Linked DNA regions of Saccharibacillus brassicae. Each later gene encodes a partner of the first gene's protein in a complex. Links are inferred from orthologs where the notes say so. Each region holds a gene or a part of one and is shown on either strand. Other genes may lie near its edges. The genes, in order: rpsG and tig.

What was found.
Region 2: the proteins of rpsG (region 1) and tig are in contact, whole or in part, in a crystal structure (PDB 3GTY), measured with the Thermotoga maritima proteins. The link is inferred for Saccharibacillus brassicae from one-to-one orthologs. Residues at the interface, in WP_004081843.1 of Thermotoga maritima: Lys34, Lys52, Lys55, Glu59, Arg62, Gln63, Glu66, Asn67, Lys69, Val71, Arg95, Ala109, Lys110, Lys111, Gly112, Arg113, Pro114, Glu117, Glu121, Ile124, Ala125, Tyr127, Asn128, Asn129, Thr130, Gly131, Lys135, Asp139, Arg142, Met143; in WP_004081061.1 of Thermotoga maritima: Glu122, Val124, Val129, Leu130, Tyr133, Glu188, Gly259, Ile262, Tyr263, Glu266, Ser270, Glu273, Gln274, Glu277, Arg308, Gln311, Ile312, Ser315, Tyr316, Glu325, Arg329, Arg336, Leu363, Phe366, Trp367, Arg373, Leu377, Arg381, Leu384, Glu387.

What each region holds. Positions count from the first base shown.
Region 1 is NZ_CP041217.1:1,814,244-1,818,269, forward strand. What follows is about bases 1,030-4,026. They hold rpsG (30S ribosomal protein S7), read right to left. Parts: upstream 2,765-4,026; coding sequence 2,294-2,764; downstream 1,030-2,293. Other genes in these bases: fusA (elongation factor G), read right to left, coding at 1,030-2,244; rpsL (30S ribosomal protein S12), read right to left, coding at 2,811-3,233; FFV09_RS07730 (ribosomal L7Ae/L30e/S12e/Gadd45 family protein), read right to left, coding at 3,394-3,642; rpoC (DNA-directed RNA polymerase subunit beta'), read right to left, coding at 3,795-4,026. In the rest of the region: tuf (elongation factor Tu), read right to left, coding at 1-64; more of fusA, read right to left, coding at 166-1,029.
Region 2 is NZ_CP041217.1:1,015,368-1,022,668, forward strand. The notes cover bases 2,001-4,998. They hold tig (trigger factor), read right to left. Parts: upstream 4,159-4,998; coding sequence 2,842-4,158; downstream 2,001-2,841. Other genes in these bases: clpP (ATP-dependent Clp endopeptidase proteolytic subunit ClpP), read right to left, coding at 2,001-2,562; FFV09_RS04110 (hypothetical protein), read right to left, coding at 4,333-4,998. Also shown: ispG (flavodoxin-dependent (E)-4-hydroxy-3-methylbut-2-enyl-diphosphate synthase), read right to left, coding at 1-538; ATP-dependent protease ATP-binding subunit ClpX, read right to left, coding at 696-1,952; more of clpP, read right to left, coding at 1,972-2,000; more of FFV09_RS04110, read right to left, coding at 4,999-5,175; FFV09_RS04120 (copper amine oxidase N-terminal domain-containing protein), read right to left, coding at 5,694-6,275; FFV09_RS04125 (response regulator), read right to left, coding at 6,389-7,301. UniProt on the Bacillus subtilis protein: Involved in protein export. Acts as a chaperone by maintaining the newly synthesized protein in an open conformation. Functions as a peptidyl-prolyl cis-trans isomerase.

The DNA.
Region 1 (4,026 bases):
CGACGTGACCGATAGTACCGATATTGACGTGCGGCTTGTTACGTTCAAATTTAGCTTTTGCCATTTGAAACAGTTCCTCCTTAATGTAGAAAGATTATTTGGGTTAAGCTCAATCCGGAAAACGGAAGCCCGAAAGCATCCGTCGACCGGCGGTGAAAACGAGGATTACTCCCCTGCTTTGTTCTTCGATACGATTTCTTCGGCGATTGTCTTAGGCACTTCTTCATAGTGAGAAAGTTCCATCGAGAATACGCCGCGTCCTTGCGTACCGGAGCGCAGAGTCGTCGAGTAACCGAACATTTCGGAGAGAGGTACCTTCGCACGGATGATTTGAGCGCCACTGCGGGAATCCATACCTTCGATACGGCCGCGGCGGGAACTCAGCATACCCATAACGTCGCCCATATACTCCTCGGGAACCGTTACTTCGACTTTCATGATTGGCTCAAGCAGGACAGGCTTACACTTTTCCTTCGCTGCTTTGAGTGCCATCGAACCGGCAATTTTGAACGCCATTTCGTTGGAATCGACATCGTGATAAGAGCCGTCGACGATTGTCGCTTTAACGTCTACCAGCGGGAAGCCCGCGATAACGCCGCTCTTCATCTGTTCTTCGATACCAGCAAGTGCAGGCTGTACGTATTCGCGAGGAACCGAACCGCCGACTACTTTGCTTTCGAATTGGCTGCCTGTACCCGGCTCCAGCGGTTCGAATTCAACCCATACGTGACCGTATTGACCACGGCCGCCGGATTGACGAACGAACTTGCCTTCTACGCGGGCTGCTTCACGGAAGGTTTCACGGTAAGCGACCTGTGGTTTACCCACGTTAGTCTCTACCTTAAACTCCCGACGCATCCGGTCGATAATGATATCAAGGTGGAGTTCGCCCATACCTGCCAGAATCGTCTGGCCGGTTTCTTCGTCCGTGTGGGCACGAAGGGTCGGATCTTCTTCTGTCAATTTACCAAGAGCGACGCCCAATTTATCTTGGTCGGCTTTGGTTTTCGGTTCCACGGCGATCTCGATAACGGGATCCGGGAAGTTCATCGACTCGAGAATGACCGGGTTCTTCTCATCACACAGTGTATCACCTGTACCCGTATCTTTCAAACCAACGGCTGCCGCGATATCACCGGAGTATACTACGCTGATTTCTTGACGGCTGTTGGCGTGCATTTGCAGGATACGACCGATCCGCTCACGTTTGCCTTTCGATGCATTCAGTACATACGAACCGGATTGAAGCGTACCGGAGTATACACGGAAGAACGTAAGTTTACCCACGTAAGGGTCTGTCATGATTTTGAAAGCGAGTGCGGAGAACGGCTCTTCATCCGAAGAATGACGAATCGCTTCCGTACCGTCTTCAAGCGTACCTTGGATCGCAGGTACATCGATTGGAGCTGGAAGATAATCGACAACAGCGTCCAGCATAAGCTGAATGCCTTTGTTTTTGTAAGAAGATCCGCAGATAACCGGGAAAATCTTAACATCGACAACGCCTTTACGCAGAGCGGCTTTGATCTCGTCAACCGAGATTTCTTCGCCTTCCAGGTATTTCATTGTCAAATCTTCGTCCAGTTCCGAGACTTTCTCGATCAGGAGAGCACGAAGTTCTTCGACTTGGCCCAGATATTCTTCCGGGATGTCGACAACTTCAATGTTCTGGCCGAGATCGTCTTTGTACATGTGAGCTTTTTGCTCAACGAGGTCAATGATGCCGGTGAAGTCGTTTTCCGCGCCGATTGGCAGCTGGATCGCTACCGCATTAGCTTGGAGACGCTCGCCCATATCTTTGACAACGTTCAGGAAGTCAGCGCCGATAATGTCCATCTTGTTGACATAAGCGATCCGAGGAACGCCATACCGGTCAGCTTGTCTCCATACGGTTTCCGACTGAGGCTCGACACCTTCTTTGGCGCTGAATACGCCTACTGCCCCGTCCAATACACGAAGGGAACGTTCAACTTCAACCGTGAAGTCTACGTGTCCCGGGGTATCAATGATATTGACGCGGTAACCGTGCCATTGAGCGGTCGTAGCGGCGGAAGTAATCGTGATTCCGCGCTCCTGCTCCTGCTCCATCCAGTCCATCGTCGCTGCGCCATCGTGTACTTCACCGATTTTGTGCGTGATGCCCGTGTAGAACAGAATCCGTTCCGTAGTCGTCGTTTTACCGGCGTCAATATGCGCCATGATCCCGATGTTACGTGTATTTTTCAAGGAGAACTCTCTTGCCATGAATGGGATTCTCCCTTCAAAATTCTGTTTTGGGTGCTAAGCCGAAATCCTACCAGCGGTAGTGAGCAAACGCTTTGTTCGCTTCAGCCATTTTGTGCGTGTCTTCGCGTTTCTTCACGGATGCGCCTGTGTTGTTCGATGCATCGATGATTTCAGCCGCCAAACGCTCTTCCATCGTCTTCTCACCGCGGTTACGGGAGTAGTTGACGAGCCAACGGAGACCGAGAGCCGTCCGTCTTTCTGGCTTGACTTCGATCGGCACTTGGTAGTTTGCACCGCCTACACGGCGTGCTTTAACTTCGAGAACAGGCATGATGTTCTTGATTGCAGCTTCAAAAACTTCCATCGGGTCGTTGCCCGTACGTTCTTGAATCAATTTGAACGAGTTATAAAGGATGTTTTGAGCTACACCGCGTTTACCGTCGACCATAATGCGGTTGATCAGACGAGTAACCAGTTTGCTGCTGTACAGCGGATCCGGCAGTACGTCTCTTTTTGTAACGGGACCTTTGCGTGGCATGGATATCCCCCTTTCTCTTATAGTTGAACGCCCTTAGGCGCTCAAATTAGTTTTTCTTTTCTTTTGGACGCTTAGCGCCGTATTTCGAACGGGCTTGCATACGTCCGTTTACGCCTGCAGTATCAAGAGCACCGCGAACGATATGGTAACGTACACCCGCCAAGTCCTTTACGCGACCTCCGCGAACCAGCACGACGCTGTGTTCTTGCAGGTTGTGTCCAATACCCGGAATGTAAGCAGTCACCTCGATACGGTTCGTCAGACGAACACGGGCATACTTACGAAGCGCGGAGTTTGGTTTACGTGGAGTCATTGTACCTACACGAGTGCAGACACCGCGTTTTTGCGGGGCGCTCAGGTTTGTTTCTTCACGTTTGAGTGCGTTGAAACCCTTTTGCAGAGCTGGGGATTTCGACTTCACGACTTTCGCTTGACGTCCTTTACGGACGAGTTGGTTAATTGTTGGCATTTTCATTGCCACCCCCTTCCCATATTGGTAAACATCCTTGTTATGAACCGTTCCCTCAAGTCCACAGACCCAGGTGGTTCATAAAAGAACAAATGAAAGTTTTTGTCTCAGACGCTTGACGCTTCTGAAACAAAAACATCCTCACACAGTTATAACGTTCTCACTTCAGAATCGCAACCATCGCCGCTCCGACTTCGATTCCGCAGGCTTTTCCGAGCTCTCGCATCGTCTCCACCTCGGTGATCTTCACATCGGACTTGCCGCACAGCGATGTGATCTTCGCGATCATCCGCTGGTCTGCGTCCATGGCTACATAAACTTCGGAAGCTTGCCCAAGTTCGACTGCTCGCACAGTCTGCTTGGTACCGATTTTGACATGAGCATCCTGAAGTCCTTTATCATTAGACATTCGGCATATCCTCCAAAAGACAGGATGAGTAGTACCTGCTCACGCACCTTTGCTATATTAGCACCTGGGAGCGCGTTGTGTCAAGCAAAGAATACGGAGTTTCAGGAAAGATTGCTCTTTCCCTCCACTCCGATTCCGGATCCCGCACGACCTTATTCGGTCGTAACGGGCTCCAGCGTCGCTTCTCCGCTTGCTGCGCCTTCCGGATCTTCGAAACGCACATTGCGGTAACGGCTCATGCCGGTACCGGCAGGAATCAGCTTACCGATCAACACGTTTTCTTTGAGGCCGAGCAGCTGATCGACTTTGCCTTTGATCGCGGCGTCGGTAAGCACTCTCGTCGTTTCCTGGAACGATGCGGCCGACAGGAAGGAATCGGTCTCC
Region 2 (7,301 bases), 800 kb from region 1 along the record:
CGTCGGACGCTTTGAGCGACACGATGATGTCGTGGAAATCGAGTTCTTCCAGAATGCCGATATGGAACAAGGCGCTTTCGACCATGGCGTCGGCCGTCGGATACCCGTATTTCTCGAGCAGGTGATTTTCGAGCGAACCGGCGTTAACGCCGATCCGGATCGGAATGCCTTTTTCTTTGCACGCTTTGACGACCGCTTCGACCTTCTCGCGCTTGCCGATGTTGCCCGGGTTGATCCGGACTTTGTCGATGCCGTTCTCGATCGATTTCAGAGCCAATTTGTAGTTGAAATGGATATCGGCGACGAGCGGAATATGAATCCGCTTCTTGATCTCTTTGATCGCGTCGGCCGCTTCGTCGTTGTTGACCGTAACGCGCACGACCTGGCAGCCGGCTTCTTCGAGACGAAGAATTTCGGCGACCGTCGCTTCGACGTCGGCCGTCTTGGTCGTGCACATACTCTGGATGACGACTTCGTCGCTGCCGCCGATGACCAGGTTACCGACCTTTACGGGCCGTGTCTGATGTCTTAAATACATTTTTATTCGACCTCCAAATCGGAACAAGCAAGATAGCGTCGCTCAAGGACGCGAGACTGCAGCTTCTGGACGGCATTTCGGCTTCTCATACAAAACCGGCCAAACCATGTAGGGTTGACCGGCTCGGCATGAGACCTATTTCATGGGCAAGAAAGCGTTAGGCGCTTTCTTCCCGTTTTTTGTTTTTGCCTTCGCCGAGTTCAGGAACGACCTTTTCTCTGACGACTTTCTCGGTAATCACGCACTCGGTCACGTCGTCGCGCGACGGAACTTCGTACATGACGTCGAGCATCAAGCCTTCGATGATCGCTCTCAGTCCGCGGGCACCGGTCTTGCGCTTGATCGCTTCTTCGGCGATCGCGAGCAGGGCCGCTTCTTCGAACACGAGATCGACGTTGTCCATCTCAAGCAGCTTCTTGTACTGCTTGGTCAGGGCGTTCTTCGGTTCGGACAGGATGCGTACCAGCGTCTCTTCGTCCAGCGGAGCCAGCGTCGAGATGACCGGCAGACGTCCGACGAACTCCGGAATCAGACCGAATTTGAGCAAGTCTTCCGGCAGCGCCATCATCAGATACTCGCCGGCTTTCAGTTCGCGTTGGCCTTCGCCGTCCGCATTGAAGCCGATGACTTTTTTGCCGATCCGGCGTTTGATCATCTGCTCGAGGCCGTCGAAAGCGCCGCCGCAAATAAACAGGATGTTCGTCGTATCGATCTGAATGAATTCTTGATGCGGGTGTTTGCGTCCGCCCTGCGGAGGAACGGATGCGACCGTACCTTCGAGGATTTTCAGCAGCGCCTGCTGTACGCCTTCGCCCGATACGTCGCGCGTAATCGAAGGGTTCTCCGATTTGCGTGCCACTTTATCGATTTCGTCGATGTAGATAATGCCGCGCTCGGCTTTTTCCACGTCGTAATCGGCAGCTTGAATCAGCTTGAGCAGGATGTTCTCCACGTCTTCGCCGACATAGCCGGCTTCCGTCAGGGAAGTGGCGTCCGCGATCGCAAACGGCACGTTCAAGATGCGGGCCATCGTTTGCGCCAGCAGCGTTTTGCCCGAACCGGTAGGTCCGATCAGCATGATGTTGCTCTTCGACAGTTCCACGTCTTCCGACTTGCTCTGCGCGTTAACGCGTTTGTAATGATTGTATACGGCTACGGCAAGCGACTTCTTGGCTTGGTCCTGGCCGATCACGTATTGGTCGAGAATGGCGCGGATCTCCTGCGGCTTCGGAATGTCCTTCAGGTCCACTTCTTCTTCGTGGCCCAATTCCTCTTCCACGATCTCCGTGCACAGTTCGATGCACTCGTCGCAAATATATACGCCGGGTCCGGCTACGAGCTTACGTACCTGCTCCTGCGTTTTGCCGCAGAAGGAGCACTTCAGCTGACCCTTTTCTTCGTTAAATTTAAACATCTAACCACCCCTTCGAGAATTAAGAATTAATCGGTCGCTCGAGAACCTTGTCGATCAGTCCGTAAGACTTGGCTTCTTCCGCACTCATGAAGAAGTCGCGGTCCGTGTCCCGCTCGATTTTCTCAAGGGGCTGACCTGTCGTGTCCACATAGATCTTGTTCAGCTTCTGCTTCGTCTTGATGATCCAATCCGTATGGATCAGAATGTCCGAAGCTTGTCCGCTTACGCCGCCGAGCGGCTGGTGAATCATGACTTCGCTGTTGGGCAGCGCAAAGCGCTTGCCCGGCGCTCCGGCCGTCAGCAGCAGCGAACCCATGCTTGCCGCCATACCGACGCAAATCGTGGACACATCCGGCTTAATGTATTGCATTGTATCATATATACCCATGCCCGCAGTCACAGAACCACCGGGGGAATTGATGTACAAATAGATGTCTTTCTCCGGATCTTCGGCCGCCAAAAACAGCAGCTGCGCGATAATCAGGTTGGCTACGTGATCGTCGATCGCATCGCCAAGCAGAATGATCCGGTCTTTGAGCAGCCTCGAATAAATATCATAGGAGCGCTCGCCGCGGCTTGTTTGTTCAATAACTGTAGGGACTAAACTCATGCGATCAACCTCTCTTTCATCGGGCAGTTTCTTAAAAGACGAAGCGGTCGGATACGACCCTGCTTTCATCCTACGCTTTTAGTTTACCATTTTCAAATGCCGATGTCATTTTTCGATCGAACAATTCGTCCATGGCTCGCTCTCTTGCTTAAAAGCCCCCGGATCGGCCCTGCCGCATACAAAAGGGCAAGGCACGCATAAAATCATACGTGCCTTGCCCGGGCAAGTCAAATTATTCGATTCGCCCCCGAGGCTTGTTCCGCAGTGCGGAAGTAAGCTTTACTCGGCCGATTCTTCGGCCGGAGCCGCGACTTCCTTGCTGTTAGCCAGCAGGAACTCGATCGTTTTGCGCATCGTGATTTCGTCGTTCAGGCTGTCCAGCGAACCGTTGGCGCCCAAAATGCCACGAATTTCGTCCAGGCTGCGTTTGTACATATCAGCCATCGTTTGAAGTTCTTTTTCGACGTCTTCTTCGGAAGCCGAAATGTTCTCTTCTTTGGCGATCGCTTCAAGCACGAGGTTGTTCAGGACGCGCTTCTCGGCGTCCGTCTTCATCTGTTCGCGCAGATCTTCGGCGGTCTGGCCGGAGAAGCTTGTGTACATTTCCAGGTTCATGCCCTGTTGACGGAGACGGTTGTCGAAATCGCGCATCATGTTCTCGACTTCGCCGTTGACCATCGACTCGGGAACTTCGACTTCCGCGGCTGCCGCTACGGCTTCAACAACGGCGTTTTCACGCGCTGCATCGCCTTCGCGTTTTTTGCGGTCGGCTACTTCCTTCTTGAGGTCTTCCTTGTACTCGTCCAGCGTTTCGAATTCGCTAACGTCCTTGGCGAATTCGTCGTCCAGCTCAGGAAGCTGTTTGCGTTTGATTTCGTGCAGCTTCACTTTGAAGACCGCTTCTTTGCCGGCCAGTTCGGCCGCATGGTATTCGTCCGGGAACGTTACGGTAACGTCTTTGGAATCGCCCGTGGACATGCCCACGACCTGCTCCTCGAAGCCCGGGATGAACGAACCCGATCCGAGTTCGAGCGAATAGTTCTCGGCTTTGCCGCCTTCGAACGCCTCGTCGCCCACGTATCCGTCGAAATCGATCGATACGGTGTCGCCGTTCGCTGCCGCTTCTTCGTCAACGACGATCAGCTCGGCATGACGGCTTTGCAGACGCTCGAGTTCGGACGCGATTTCTTCGTCCGTTACGCTGATTTCGGATACAGGCACTTCCACGCCTTTGTATTCGCCCAGGGTAACTTCCGGCTTAACGGTTACTTTCGCTTTGAATTTCAGCGTTTGGCCTTTGCCGAACTGCTCGATGTCGATTTCCGGACGGTCGACCGGGAAGATGCCCGCTTCTTCTACCGCTTCGCTGTAAGCTTCAGGCAGAAGGATGTCGATTGCGTCGTTGTACAGGCTCTCCACGCCAAAGCGCGCTTCGAAGATCGAACGCGGCACTTTGCCTTTGCGGAAACCAGGAACGTTCGCTTTCTTTACGACTTTCTGGAATGCTTTATCAAGCGCGGCTTCAACACGGTCCGCTGCAACTTCAACTTCAAGAACGCCAAGATTCTTCTCGGTTTTTTCCCAACTTGCTGTCATATTGAGTATTCCCCTCCAACAATTAGCTATCAATTAAGTAAATTTAACATACTGCTTTCACGTTCGCAACAACCATCTTATCATACCCAAATGCGAAGCAGATTTCAAGCGCAAACGCCAATGCCACGCCAAAAGACGCCGTTTCGGGCAAAAAAGTAACCGTTTCCGGGCACGCTATCTTTGGAGCGTTCCCCGGGAAAACGCCCGCAGCGACTTTTCCGCCCGCTCGCACAGGAAGCGCAGCTCGCCCGTGATCCCGTAGGCGTCCCGAATCCGCTCCGCTTGGCCGCCGCCTTCGAGCGTCTCCGACGCCTGCGCGTGCAGCGCGGCCGCCCAGGCGTCCAGCTCGCTCTCCGCGCCGCGCGTCAGGTTCTCGTAATCGGTCGTGCCGTACGTCGCCATCATGAACTGCATCCACAATTCCCGCGCAAAATAAAACAGCGAAGGATCTTCGTTCTCCGTCTGCTGGGATACGCGCGACAGCACTTCGGCGACGGCAAGCGGGAACTCGTGCGGCTCAAGCGGCGTCCGCTCGATCTCCAGCTCCAGCGCGATGCCTCCGCGCGGCAGGCGGACCGTTCCGGTCGCGCCGCGGCGGCGCAGCGTCTGAAGCACCCGGAACTGAAGCAGCGGATGCAGCGTCTCCCGCTCCATCCAGTCCGCGAGCTTCGCGTCCGTATCGGCGTCTTCCAGATAAGACAGCTGCTCCAGCGCGATCTGGCCGCGTTCCGTCATCGGCTCCTGCATCACGCGCAGCAGCAGCCGCTCCGCGTAGCCGGCATCTTCCCGGTGCTTCTCGAGCGTCCGCCGCTTGAGCGCCTGCGACGCGTCTTCCGGCTCCTCGCCGGCCAGCACCGCTTCGTTGCGGTAAGCGTCCCCGGCCCCTCCAGGAAACGCGACGCGCAGCCATTCGAGCAGCGTGCTCCATTCCTGGCGCCGCCGCTCGTCTTGCCCTTCGCAGCTCAGCAGAAATTCCAGCGTCTGCATCGCTTCGCCGTAGCGCTCGGTCTCCAGCATGCCGGTAACCTGCTCCTGGTAATGGTCAAGCGTTCCGGGCAGCAGGACGACGCCCGCCTTGTCCTTTTTTGTTACGTGATCGATAAGTCATCCCTCCTTCTCGGCTGCAGGCCCGTGTCCGCTCGCAAGATGATCGTGAGGTTAAATTATAGCATAAACTTGCGGCAGCCGCCTCGTCTGCGGCCAGGCCGCCGGCCTTCTCTCCCCTGATCCGCTATTAGATGTAACAAACGAAACGCGCAGCGGGTCGCGCAGCTTTTTAGGCAAATAAGCTTGCAAGAAACCTCCGTACGTGGTATATTAATTTCTGTTCTGTTTTTCACTTTTGTCCCAGTAGCTCAGTCGGATAGAGCATGCGCCTTCTAAGCGCACGGTCGGGGGTTCGAATCCCTCCTGGGACGTACAAGAGCGGGAGCCTTCCTTCGGGAAGGCTCTTTTTTCGTTGTTCCGATCGCGGCGATTCCGGCCGCGCTCACCCAAAAAGTCCGGGTTCCCGCAAAGGGAGCCCGGACTTTTTGTCAGCGTATCGAAGGCGGCGTCGGAGGCTTCGGCACCGACGGTCCGGAAGGCCCCGGCGGCGAGACGGGCGGACGGGACGGCGACGTCGGCGGCCGCGTCGAAGAGCCGTTGGTCTCCGGCTCCTTGGTCAGCAGGACGCGATTGCCGGCCTCGTCCCATTCCAGTTCGGCATTGAACAGCTGCGCCGCGGCGCGGACCGGAATCATCGTCTTGTTCTCGTACGACAGCGGCGCCGCTTCGAGCGTCAGGTTCTGCCCGTTGCGGCGGGCTTCCCGGCTGCCGAGCGTCAGGACGTGGCGCGCGCCGTCGTCTCCCCCGGTAATCGTAATCGTCTTCCACGTCTTGTTGTAGCGGAACGTATAGTCGCCCAGCGCTTTCATGTCGGTCAGAGTCAAATACGTGCGCCCTTTCCGGAACAGCACGTCTCCCGAAGCGACCCTGCCGTTTATGTAGACTGTCGCCCCCGCCGCGGCCGAAGCCGTCTCCGCCTGCGGCAGCAGCGGCAGCGGCGCGATCAGCGCAGCGGCCAGCACCGCAAGCAGCGCTTTTTTCTTCTGTCCTTCGAATCTGTTCTTCATCATCGGCACGCTCCCTTCTTCTACCCATTTTTAACCGGTTGAGCACGGTTTAACGCGGTTCGGGCTCTGCCTTTTTGCGGGTATGCCCGCGCGAAAGCGCCGGCAGCGCCCAACGCTCAGCCCAAATGCTGCGCATGGGCTTTGCTCCGGTATTCGTGCGGGGAGATGCCTTCCAGCTCTTTGAATACCCGCGCGAACTGCTTGACGTTCTCGAAGCCGACCGCTTCGCCGATCTCGGCCGTTTTGAAGGCAGGGTCGGCGAGCAGCTGCTTGGCGCGTTCGATCCGGACTTTTTTGAGATAGACGACAAAACTTTCGCCCGTATACGCTTTGAACGCTTCGCTGAAATACGAATAATTGAGCGACACATGGTTGCTGACCATGGCCATATTGAGCGGGCGGGCGTACTGGGCTTCGATGAACGCTACCGCTTCCTTGAGGTTTTCGTTCTCCGTATGGGCCAGGCGCACCTGCTTGATATAATCGTTCAGGCTGCACAGCAGATTTTCCAGGCTGCGGAAATAATCGTGGAAATACCGGAAGTTGTTCCAGTTCCCGACTTTGCGGTACAGCTTGAGAACTTCCATCGAAGCTTCGCCGTAGCGGCGGAATACTTCGTCGAGCACCTTTTCGTTGATTAGCCGCGCGGTCTGTTCGATATAGGAGAGGTCGATCCGGGCCAGGCCGTCGATCCGGAAAATGCGGTACAGCCGTTCGTTGATCTCTTTTTTGCGATCGGTGCCGAGCAGGTTGCCGAGCAGCCGGATCTCTTCTTCGGGCGGCTCGAACATCTGCCGCCCGCTTCCGACGGCGCGCGCATCGACCAGATGGACGCCGGGATGCAAAAAGGTATATTGCAGCGCCCGGCAGGCGGTCCGGTAGCTGTCCGGCAGATCCTTCGGCCGCGCGCCCGGCAGGCCGAGGCCGATCAGCAGCCCGCCAAGCTCGCGCCGCTCCGCAAGTTCCGCGAGCTGCGCGAAGCGCCCGGCCGAGCGGTCGATCAGCACGAGGCGCCCTTCCCGGTCCCAC